DNA from 2 places in the Comamonas sp. MYb21 genome. Region 2 is predicted to be linked to the other one. Evidence: predicted binding sites of a transcription regulator. Region 2 holds the regulator's gene; the other holds the start of a gene.

What was found. The regulator LexA, encoded in region 2, represses DNA repair genes until DNA is damaged. The targets are predictions, from matches to a motif close to ACTGTATNNNNATACAGT.
Region 1: the regulator LexA is predicted to act here: its motif matches at 2,719-2,736, upstream of WH367_RS07915 (putative DNA modification/repair radical SAM protein).

Annotation. Positions count from the first base shown of each region.
Region 1 covers NZ_JBBGZC010000004.1:265,547-270,208, forward strand. Annotated here, with positions in the region: gene panS (ketopantoate/pantoate/pantothenate transporter PanS) at 1-278, shown strand, start outside; gene WH367_RS07910 (TIGR03915 family putative DNA repair protein) at 301-1,245, opposite strand; gene WH367_RS07915 (putative DNA modification/repair radical SAM protein) at 1,257-2,585, opposite strand; gene WH367_RS07920 (tripartite tricarboxylate transporter substrate binding protein) at 2,787-3,767, opposite strand; gene WH367_RS07925 (tripartite tricarboxylate transporter substrate binding protein) at 3,893-4,662, opposite strand, start outside.
Region 2 covers NZ_JBBGZC010000020.1:35,215-39,876, reverse strand. Annotated here, with positions in the region: gene kdsB (3-deoxy-manno-octulosonate cytidylyltransferase) at 1-236, shown strand, start outside; gene adk (adenylate kinase) at 454-1,110, shown strand; gene WH367_RS23270 (asparaginase) at 1,207-2,232, opposite strand; gene lexA (transcriptional repressor LexA) at 2,347-3,063, shown strand; gene WH367_RS23260 (hypothetical protein) at 3,208-3,798, shown strand; gene WH367_RS23255 (FMN-dependent NADH-azoreductase) at 4,226-4,662, opposite strand, start outside.

The sequences.
Region 1 (4,662 bases), on a different contig from region 2:
ACAACCTGATCGGCTACCTGGGTGGCTACTGGGGTGGTCGCCTGCTGGGCTTTGACAAATCGGTCTGCCGCACCCTGGCGATTGAGGTGGGCATGCAGAACTCGGGCCTGGCAGCTAGCCTGGGCGCCAAGTTCTTCAGCCCCATGGCCGCGCTGCCGGGTGCCATTTTCTCGGTCTGGCACAACATATCGGGCTCGCTGCTGGCCGGTTACTGGTCCAGCCGCCCCACGGGCACGGCCAATGACCATGTGCGCCGAGAAGACGTCTCGCTGCACTGATCTTGCAGATCCGCAGGCCTGATCAGGCGCGCTCAGCGGCTGGCTGCGCCGCCAGCATCAGCCCGGTGCGGCTGCGCGCACCTGTGACCAGGCCGCTGATCAGCTGCGTCTCGGGCAGGTTCTTCCAGTAGCGGCGCGGCATCTCGCGCAGCATGGCCTGCTCCTTGAGGCGCGCCGGGTTGAAGGTCGATTGGTAATAGGCCAACCACAGCGCTTCGCCCGCATCGGGGCCCGGTGCCTGGGCTTGCGTGGCGCCAGGCCCCCATTGCAGGCATTCCTGGTCCCAGAGCACGCTGCAGTCCGGCGTCAGAATCGCCCAGCGCATATTGCTAAAGCGCTCCCTGAAAAAGCCCGAGGCGGCGCGCACGATGTGGTGCTCGGGCTCGAACCAGGCCACATGCAGCGGCGCGCCCTTCTCGTCCTGCGCGGGCCGAAAGCGAACAAAGGCATGCATCTTGTGGATCTCGCGCCCCACCGCACGGGCCAGGCGCTCAATCTCGCGCCAATCGGCATCCAGCGCATCGCCCGCCAGGCTGGGCATGGCCTGCAGCCGCCACAGCCAGCGGTAGCACAGCATAAAGCGTCCCGGGTTGCGGTGGCAGCAGGCATGGCGCAGCACGGCCAGCTGGGGTTTGCGGATATGCACCGGCTGGCCGGGTGCGATGGCCAAACGGTCCAGCGCATCGGGGGTGATAACGCGGGCTGGGGCATCGGTACTAGCATCGGCAGCAGTATGGGCTGCCCCAGCATCGGCTGCCGCAGCATCGGCTGCCGCAGCATGGGCTGCCCCAGCATCCGCAAACAAATCACCATCCTCGGCCTGGGTGGCCAACGTATCCGACCAGCGCCAGTGCACCAGCTCGGGCGCTGCGCCCAGGGCCAGCAATACCCGCGCCGCTTGGCGGAAGCCGGCAAAGTCATCCGGTGCGTCCAACATCACCGTCAAGCTGTCGTTCTCTGCCTGCATGCCTGGCCTCCTCAAAACAGGGCTATCTGCGCCGCAGCCGCCAACTGCATGCCGCTGTGCCTGCGCTGCACGGCGCCCTGCCCCATCTGGGCCAGCAGCTGTTGGCGCAAGCTCGGGCTGTCGAGCATGGCCAGCGGCGGGTGGTAGTCGTCGAGCTCGACAAAAGGCAGCACCTTGCTGGTGGCCACACGCAGCTGCTGCAGATCGGCCAGCCGCAGCCGGCGCACCCGGCGGGCGGCCAGCAGACGTTCGACACTGCCGACGCCCAAGCCCGGCACCCGCAGCAGCCAGGACTTGGCCGCACGGTTCAAATCCACGGGGAAATGCTGGCGCTGCGACAGCGCCCAGGCGAGCTTGGGGTCTAGCTCCAGATCGAGCATGCCGCCGGCCGCTGGTGCGGTAATTTCTGCCGGGCTAAAGCCGTAGAAGCGCATCAGCCAATCGGCCTGGTAGAGCCGGTGCTCGCGGATCAGTGGCGGTGCCTGCAGTGGCAGATCGGACGAGGCATCGGGGATGGGGCTGAAGGCCGAGTAGTAGACCCGGCGCAGGCGCTGGCCGGTGTAGAGCGCGCTGCTGGTGAGCAAGATGGTCGCATCATTGGCGCTGTCGGCGCCGACAATCATCTGCGTGCTTTGGCCCGCCGGCGCATAGCTGGGCGCAGCCGCGCGGGCCGCCTGGCGCTGGCGGGGCAGCGATACCAGCTTGCTGCCCTGCTGGTCTTGCGTCTGCTGCCGAGCGACCTCGATATGTTCTGCCACCTGGTGCATGGCCGAGGCAATGCCAACGGCATCCTTCTCGGGCGCCAATTGCTGCAGGCCCTGCTGCGTGGGCAGCTCGATATTGATGCTGAGCCGGTCCGCATAGCGGCCCGCCATGGCCAGCAACTCAGGGGCAGCATCCGGAATCGTCTTGAGGTGGATATAGCCGCGAAAATCATGGTCCTCGCGCAGGCTGCGGGCCACCTCCACCAGCTGCTCCATCGTGTAGTCCGACGACTGGATGATGCCGCTCGACAAAAACAGGCCCTCTATACAGTTGCGGCGGTAAAAGTCCAGGGTTAGCGCCACCACCTCGGCCGCGCTAAAGCGGGCGCGTTGCACATTGGAGCTTTTGCGGTTGATGCAGTAGCGGCAGTCGTAGATGCAGAAGTTCGTCAGCAGAATCTTGAGCAGCGAGACGCAGCGGCCATCGGGCGTATAGCTGTGGCAGATGCCCATGCCCTCAGTCGAGCCCATCCCCTTGCCGCCCAGGGAGTTGCGGGGCTTGCTGCCGCTCGATGCGCAGCTGGCATCGTATTTGGCGGCATCGGCCAGGATCTGAAGTTTGGCGAGGGTTTGCATAGATACTGTGTATATATACAGTATTCTAGCAAAACCCCCACAGCTTCGCCAGTGCGGGCGCGATCCCGCTTGGGGAAGCGCCCCTCTGGGACGTCTGGAGGCGTGGGCCGGTTAAAGGTAGATTCTTGCAAATACTGTATATAAATACAGTTATCTCCAAAACCAATACCGTCTCAGCGCCATTTGGCCATCAACGCTGGATCAAGCCTGCGGCCCCAGCTTGGCCAGCACGGCCTTTTCCTTGACGGTGGACTCGGCGGCAAACTTCTTGTAATCGGCGCTGTTCATGTAGATCGGCAGCATCTCAAAGCGCTGCAGCATGGCCTGGTAGCTTTCCATCTCCATCGCTTGCTTGAAGGCTTTGTGCAAGGCGGCTTGCACATCAGCCGGCATGCCCTTGGGGCCCACCAGGCCAAAGGGCGAGTACTGCGTGGTTGGCAGGCCCAGCTCGATCAAGGTGGGGGTGTTGGGCAAGGTGGGCAGGCGCTTTTCGGTCCAGACGTTCAAGGCGACCATGCGACCCTGGTCCACATAGGGGATGACGGCGCTGGTGTCTGCCGCGACCATCACCTCGCCCGCCATCGTGGCGCGCATCAGCTCGGACGAGCCCTTGTAGGGCACATGCACAACATCCAGGCCCAGCTGCTGCGCAATGATGGCCGAGGTGACATGGGGGGAGGTGTAGGTGCCGGTATTGCCCAAGGTCAGCTTGCCCGGGTTGGCCTTGGCCCAGGCCACCACATCCTGCCAGCTCTTGAGGCCGGACTGGGTGCTGGCCACCATGCAGAACGCATAGCCGGTGACATTGATGATGTAGCTCAGGTCTTCGACCGGGTTCCATTTGAGGCCGGTGGTAAAGGGCAGGCGCATCACGCTCATCGGCAGCTGGGCGATGGTGTAGCCATCCGCTGCCGTGTTCTGCAGCTGGGTTGCGGGCAGCGAGCCAGCAGCGCCAGGGCGGTTCTCCACCACAATCGGCTGGCCCAGCACCTTGGCGGCGTTCTCGGCCAGTTGGCGCATCGTCAGATCGGTCGGCCCACCGGCCGGAAAAGCCACTACCAGCTTGATCGCCCGGGTGGGAAAGGTCTTGCTGGCATGGGCCAGCGATGCGCCCGCCCCCATCCATGCACCGGCTGCCGTGGCAGCCCCCGCTTGCAGCATGCTTCTGCGCGTCAACACCATATCTTTGTCTCCATTTCGGTCTATAGGCGACAAAGAGTGTAGAAAAGCGCCGCCAGGCGCCGCGACGCCTGGGCGACATGGTCGGTGGCGCGTAAGGACTCTGGCTGCGATCCCCGTTGGTGGCCCTATTCCACCGTCGCGCCCGACTGCTTGACCGCCTTGCCCCATTCGACAATTTCGCTGGCCACAAAGCGGTCCATCTCCGGGCCGCTGGTCGGTGCAGGCTCGGAGCCCCGGTCGCGGATGAACTTCTGCATCTCGGGGCTGCTGAGGATGGCCACCGTCTCTTGGTTCAGCTTGTCGACAATGGCTTTGGGCGTGCCCTTGGGAGCCATCAGGCCCAGCCAGCCCACGGCCTCAAAGCCCTTGAACTCCGGCAGGCCCGATTCAGCAATCGTGGGCACCTGGGGCAGCTGGCTGGAGCGTGTGGCAGACGTCACGCCCAGCGGCACGGCCTTGCCGGCCTGGATATTGGCCAATGCGGCGGTGACCGAATCGACCATCAGCGGCACCTGGTTGCCCAGAAAATCCGCCTGGGCCGGGCCGCTGCCTTTGTAGGGAATATGTTCGATCTGCAGCGCCGCGCGGGCCTTGACCATCTCCGCGCTCAAATGCTGGGTGCCGCCAATGCCGGCGCTGGCATAGCTCAGCTTGCCCGGCTCTGCGCGGGCCTTGGCGACCAGGTCGTTCATGCTTTTGATGCCACTGGCCGGGTTGGCCAGAAAGACCAGGGGCACCTTGGCGATCAAGCTGATGCCGACCAGGTCCACTCGGGGATCGAAGTTCACCTTTTTGTACAGGGTCTGGTTCACCGCCATCGCGCTGCCCGCGACCAGCAAGGTGTAGCCGTCGGCCGCGCTGCGCGCCACCTGCTCGGAGCCGATATTGCTGCCCG
Region 2 (4,662 bases):
CCGGTTTTGCGCCGCTGCACCATATGGGCATCTACAGCTACCGCGCCCAGTTTTTGCATACCTTCCCCACGCTCAGCCAGGCCCCAACCGAGCAGATCGAGATGCTCGAGCAGCTGCGCGCGATCTGGCATGGCCACCGCATCGCCGTGCATGTGACGCGGCAGATCCCCGGCTCGGGCGTTGATACGCCCGAAGACCTGGTGCGCGTGCGCCAGCTGCTGGGCGCGGTGATGTAACCCGCGTGCCTGCCCTGCACCGCAACGGCCACCGATGCAAGCACACGGTAAGCTAAAAGGCGCAGCATGCCTGTCTTGCGCAGCCGAGACACGGTATTGGCGCCAGTTCGCTGACAATCCCCTGATGCGTGATATGCTCAAGCCCAGTTTTTTTGTGTAAAAGCGGGCTTTAGTGCCCGCTTTTGCCGTGCAAGTTTTTTATTCTCCAAGGACCGTCATGAAATTAATTCTTTTGGGAGCACCCGGCGCCGGCAAAGGTACGCAAGCTGCCTTCATCTGCCAAAAATACGGTATTCCGCAGATTTCCACCGGCGACATGCTGCGCGCCGCCGTGAAGGCTGGCACGCCGCTAGGCCTGCAGGCCAAGGCCGTGATGGACGCCGGCCAGCTGGTCAGTGACGATCTGATCATCAATCTGGTCAAGGAACGTATCGCCCAGGCCGACTGCGCCAATGGCTTCCTGTTTGACGGCTTCCCCCGCACCATCCCCCAGGCCGACGCGATGAAGGCCGCTGGCGTCAAGCTCGACTATGTGCTGGAGATCGATGTGCCGTTTGAAGCCATCATCGAGCGCATGAGCGGCCGCCGCAGCCACCCCGCTTCCGGCCGTACCTACCACGTCAAGTTCAACCCGCCAAAGACCGAAGGCCTGGACGATGTGACGGGCGAAGCCCTGGTGCAGCGCGAAGACGACAAGGAAGAAACCGTCAAGAAGCGCCTGGACGTCTACAGCAACCAGACCCGCCCCTTGGTGGACTACTACAGCAGCTGGGCCGCCCAAGACCCGGCCGCAGCCCCCAAATACCGCGCCATCAGCGGCATGGGCTCGGTCGAAGAGATCACGCAACGCGCCATTGCCGCGCTGCAGGCCTGATAAGTCGCTCGGACTTATCCGCACCGCCACTGTCTTGCGACAGTGGCTTTTTTATGCCTGTCCCCGTCATCAGCAAGCAGGCCTTCGGTACCTGCGCTAACCCTTGGCTTGGGTCTGTGCCTGCACCAGCGCCAGCTGCAAACTCACCCGGCATTTGTAGGGCGTCAAGGCCACCGCCAAGTCTTTTTGCAGATCGGCCACCCCGGGTAATACCGCATCGCTGATCACCCCATCGCTGCAGCGGCTGCTGCGCCATACCGGCAAACCTTGCTGGCGTGCACGCACCATGGCCTCCAGCAGCACCTGATGCACGGTGCCATTGCCGGTGGTCGCCACCACCAGGCCGTCGATGCCCTGTGCCTGTAGCGCCTCCACCAGCCCCGGGCGCAGTCCCGCGTGGCTGGTGACGATCTCCACCCAAGGCCAGGGCTGGCTGGCCGGTACTGGCAAGGCGGCCAGCCACTGGCTGCCGCTGTAGCCGTCCGCTGCGCCTGGTGCCTGCGGCGCATAGCCCTGGCGCAGGCGCACGGTCACGCCATCCACCCAGCCCAAGGGGCCCTGCTCGCCCGATGAAAAGGCCAGCAAGCGGTGCGGATGCAGCTTTTGCAGCCAGCGCGCGCTGTGCAGCTCGCCGCCGCCCGTCACGGCCACTACCTCCCGCAGCAGCGGTTGGCCATCCGCATCCAGCGCCGCTGCGGCGGCCACGGCATCCTTGAGGTTTTGCGGGCCATCGGGCATCAGCGCATTGGCCGGGCGCATGGCGCAGGTCAGCACCACGGGCTTGGCCAGGCGTCCTAAAACGCAGTGCAGGAACCAGGCCGTCTCTTCGAGCGTATCGGTTCCGTGGGTGATAACAACAGCGCGCACGGTCTCATCGCGCATGGCCGCATCGCAGCGCTTGAGCAGCGCATGCCAGACCTCGTCATTCATGTCCTTGCTATCAATTTGCGCTATCTGCACCGCATCCAGCGGGCCTGCCGCAGCTGTCTCGATACCGCTCACACCCGCCAGCAAGGCCGCAATGGACAGTTGGGCTGCGCGGTATTGGCCGGGTTTCTCGGCGTCATCGGCCATGCCGGCAATGGTGCCGCCGGTGCCGATGATCAAAATTTTTGGCTGCAAGGCTTGCCTCCTGCAAAAAACTGGTTAAAAATACAGGTACTGGATTGATATACAGGTGTTGGGATGCACAGTGGCTTTGCTTCTGCCCGGCACCGCAGATCACACGGAGATCTTATGCGAGACCATCCCAAACTGACCGCGCGCCAACAAGAAATTCTGGACCTGATCCAGACCGCCATTTCGCGCACCGGCGCCCCGCCAACGCGCGCCGAGATTGCCAGCAAGCTGGGCTTCAAATCGGCCAATTCGGCAGAAGACCACCTCAAGGCGCTGGCCCGCAAGGGCGTGATCGAGCTGGTCAGCGGCACCTCCCGGGGGATTCGCCTGCAAAGCGATACCGTGCGCTCCATCAATGCCGCTCGGGGCACGCGCTTCTCCTCACCGCTGGCAGGCGTGTCCAATGCCGCCGCTGGCCTCGGCCGCGTGGTGCAAGAGCTCGCCCAGCTGGCGCTGCCGCTGATCGGCCGCGTCTCGGCCGGCTCGCCCATCCTGGCGCAAGAGCATGTCGACCAAACCTATACCGTGGAGGGCGGCCTGTTCCAGCAGCAGCCCGATTACCTGCTCAAGGTGCGCGGTATGTCGATGCGCGATGTTGGCATCATCGACGGCGATCTGCTGGCCGTCAAAGCCACGCGCGAGGCCCGCAACGGCCAGATCATTGTGGCGCGCCTGGGCGATGACGTCACCGTCAAGCGCCTGCAGCGCACCAAGGACGGCATTGAGTTGCTGGCCGAAAACCCGGATTACCTGCCCATCATCGTGCAGCCCGGCGAGCCCTTTGAGATCGAAGGCATTGCCGTGGGCCTGATCCGCAACACGATGCTGAACTAGGCCTAGCGGCCCTTCCGGCCACTTCGGCCCTCCCTTTTCTGCGCAACCCCAGGTAGCGGGCGTTGTGGGCTCTTGGCCCACAACCCTGGGGGATGCGCTCGCCCTGCGCAATCCTGCTGTTACCCGTATACCAAGGAGTTTCCTATGCTTGTAGCAGATGCATTGCGCGCGCTTGCGCCCTTTTCCCTCGTCGCTGGCCTGCCCTGGTTCCAGTCCATCCAGCGTGCCATTGTGCGCAGCAACCGCCGCCGACCCGGCCATGGCGCCGCCAATGACGGCCAGCTCGCCGCCCAGGTGCACTGCTTTGCCACCGCGTCCTCTGCCGCTGTACAGCGTGGCGCCGCCCAGCAGCTGAGCTTGCTCGAGGGCCAGGGCCTGAACATGTCCGGCGTGGATACGTCCCGCGTGGACACGTCCGGCGTAGAAACGCCCCACGCAGACAGCCCTGCCGATGAGGCCCCCGCACAGCGCCCCATCGACCGCATCCGCCTGCCGCGCAAACCCGCTGCGCGCCGCCGCCTCTCGGTAGGCGCACAGTCCCACACCCGCCCCTTCCTGTCAGTGCAGCGCTGCAGCGCCCAGGCCGCCAACGATGCCCCCATCAAGATGTACTGGGCCCAACCGGCCAGCCTGCACCGCCAAAAGGGTATGCGCTGGGCCATGTCGGGCAGCATGGCCGATATCTGTGCCGAGCTCGAACGCCTGGAACGGCTGGAACATCTGCACGCGGTCTAAGCCGGTGCCCAGGCGGGCATCAAGTCTGGCCGCCAGCATGCGTTGAAAGCTGCAAACAGAGCCAGGCGGGCCAAGGGTTTGGGCATGGGGCTCGGTGTTCCCGACCCGTCACCATGCCACAGACGACCCGATGTGCCAGTTGGTGCGGCCGGCTAGGTGCGACCGGCTAGGTGTGGCCGACCAGGTGCGGCCGGCTAGGTGTGGCCGACCAGGTGTGGCCGACCGGAGGGATTCCAGAACGGCGCTGAGAAATTCCGGGCAATGTGCAAGGCAGTTGCAACAGCGGCTCAGGGCTGCCCAGTCCAGCAGCCCCCCTTCCTGACGCCCAGGCCAGACCAGGCCGTGGTGGCGCAAGGCCCGCGTGCTCGGCAGCCCGCGCTGCCAGCCATCGCTGTCTGCGGCCCACTTGCGCCAGCCACCCGTCCTGTCAGCGCGCAGTAGCCAAAGCCTCCAGCGCCTGCTGCTTGAATGGGGCCAGCTGCTCGCGCAGCGCATCTCTGGCGCCATCCACTGCAGCAGCTACCGCATCAGGCCCAAATACCAGGCCTTGCAGCAACACAAAATGCACATTGCGGATGCCAATGGAGGCCAGCGCATAGCGCAGATAAGGCGTCAAAAAGTCTTCCTGCTTGGCACGGGGCCCCGTATGGAAGCCGCCGGAACTCACCAATACCAAGCTAGGACGGTCCTTCATCAAACCAATCTTGCCTTCGGGCGTGGATGCAAAGCTGCGGTGGATACGGATCACATGGTCCAGCCAGAGCTTGAGCGTGGCCGGCACCGCAAAGTTGTGCATGGGGGTCAGAATCATCAGCAGATCGCTGTCTTCCAGCTCCTTGATCAGCGTTTCCGACCAGGCCAGCG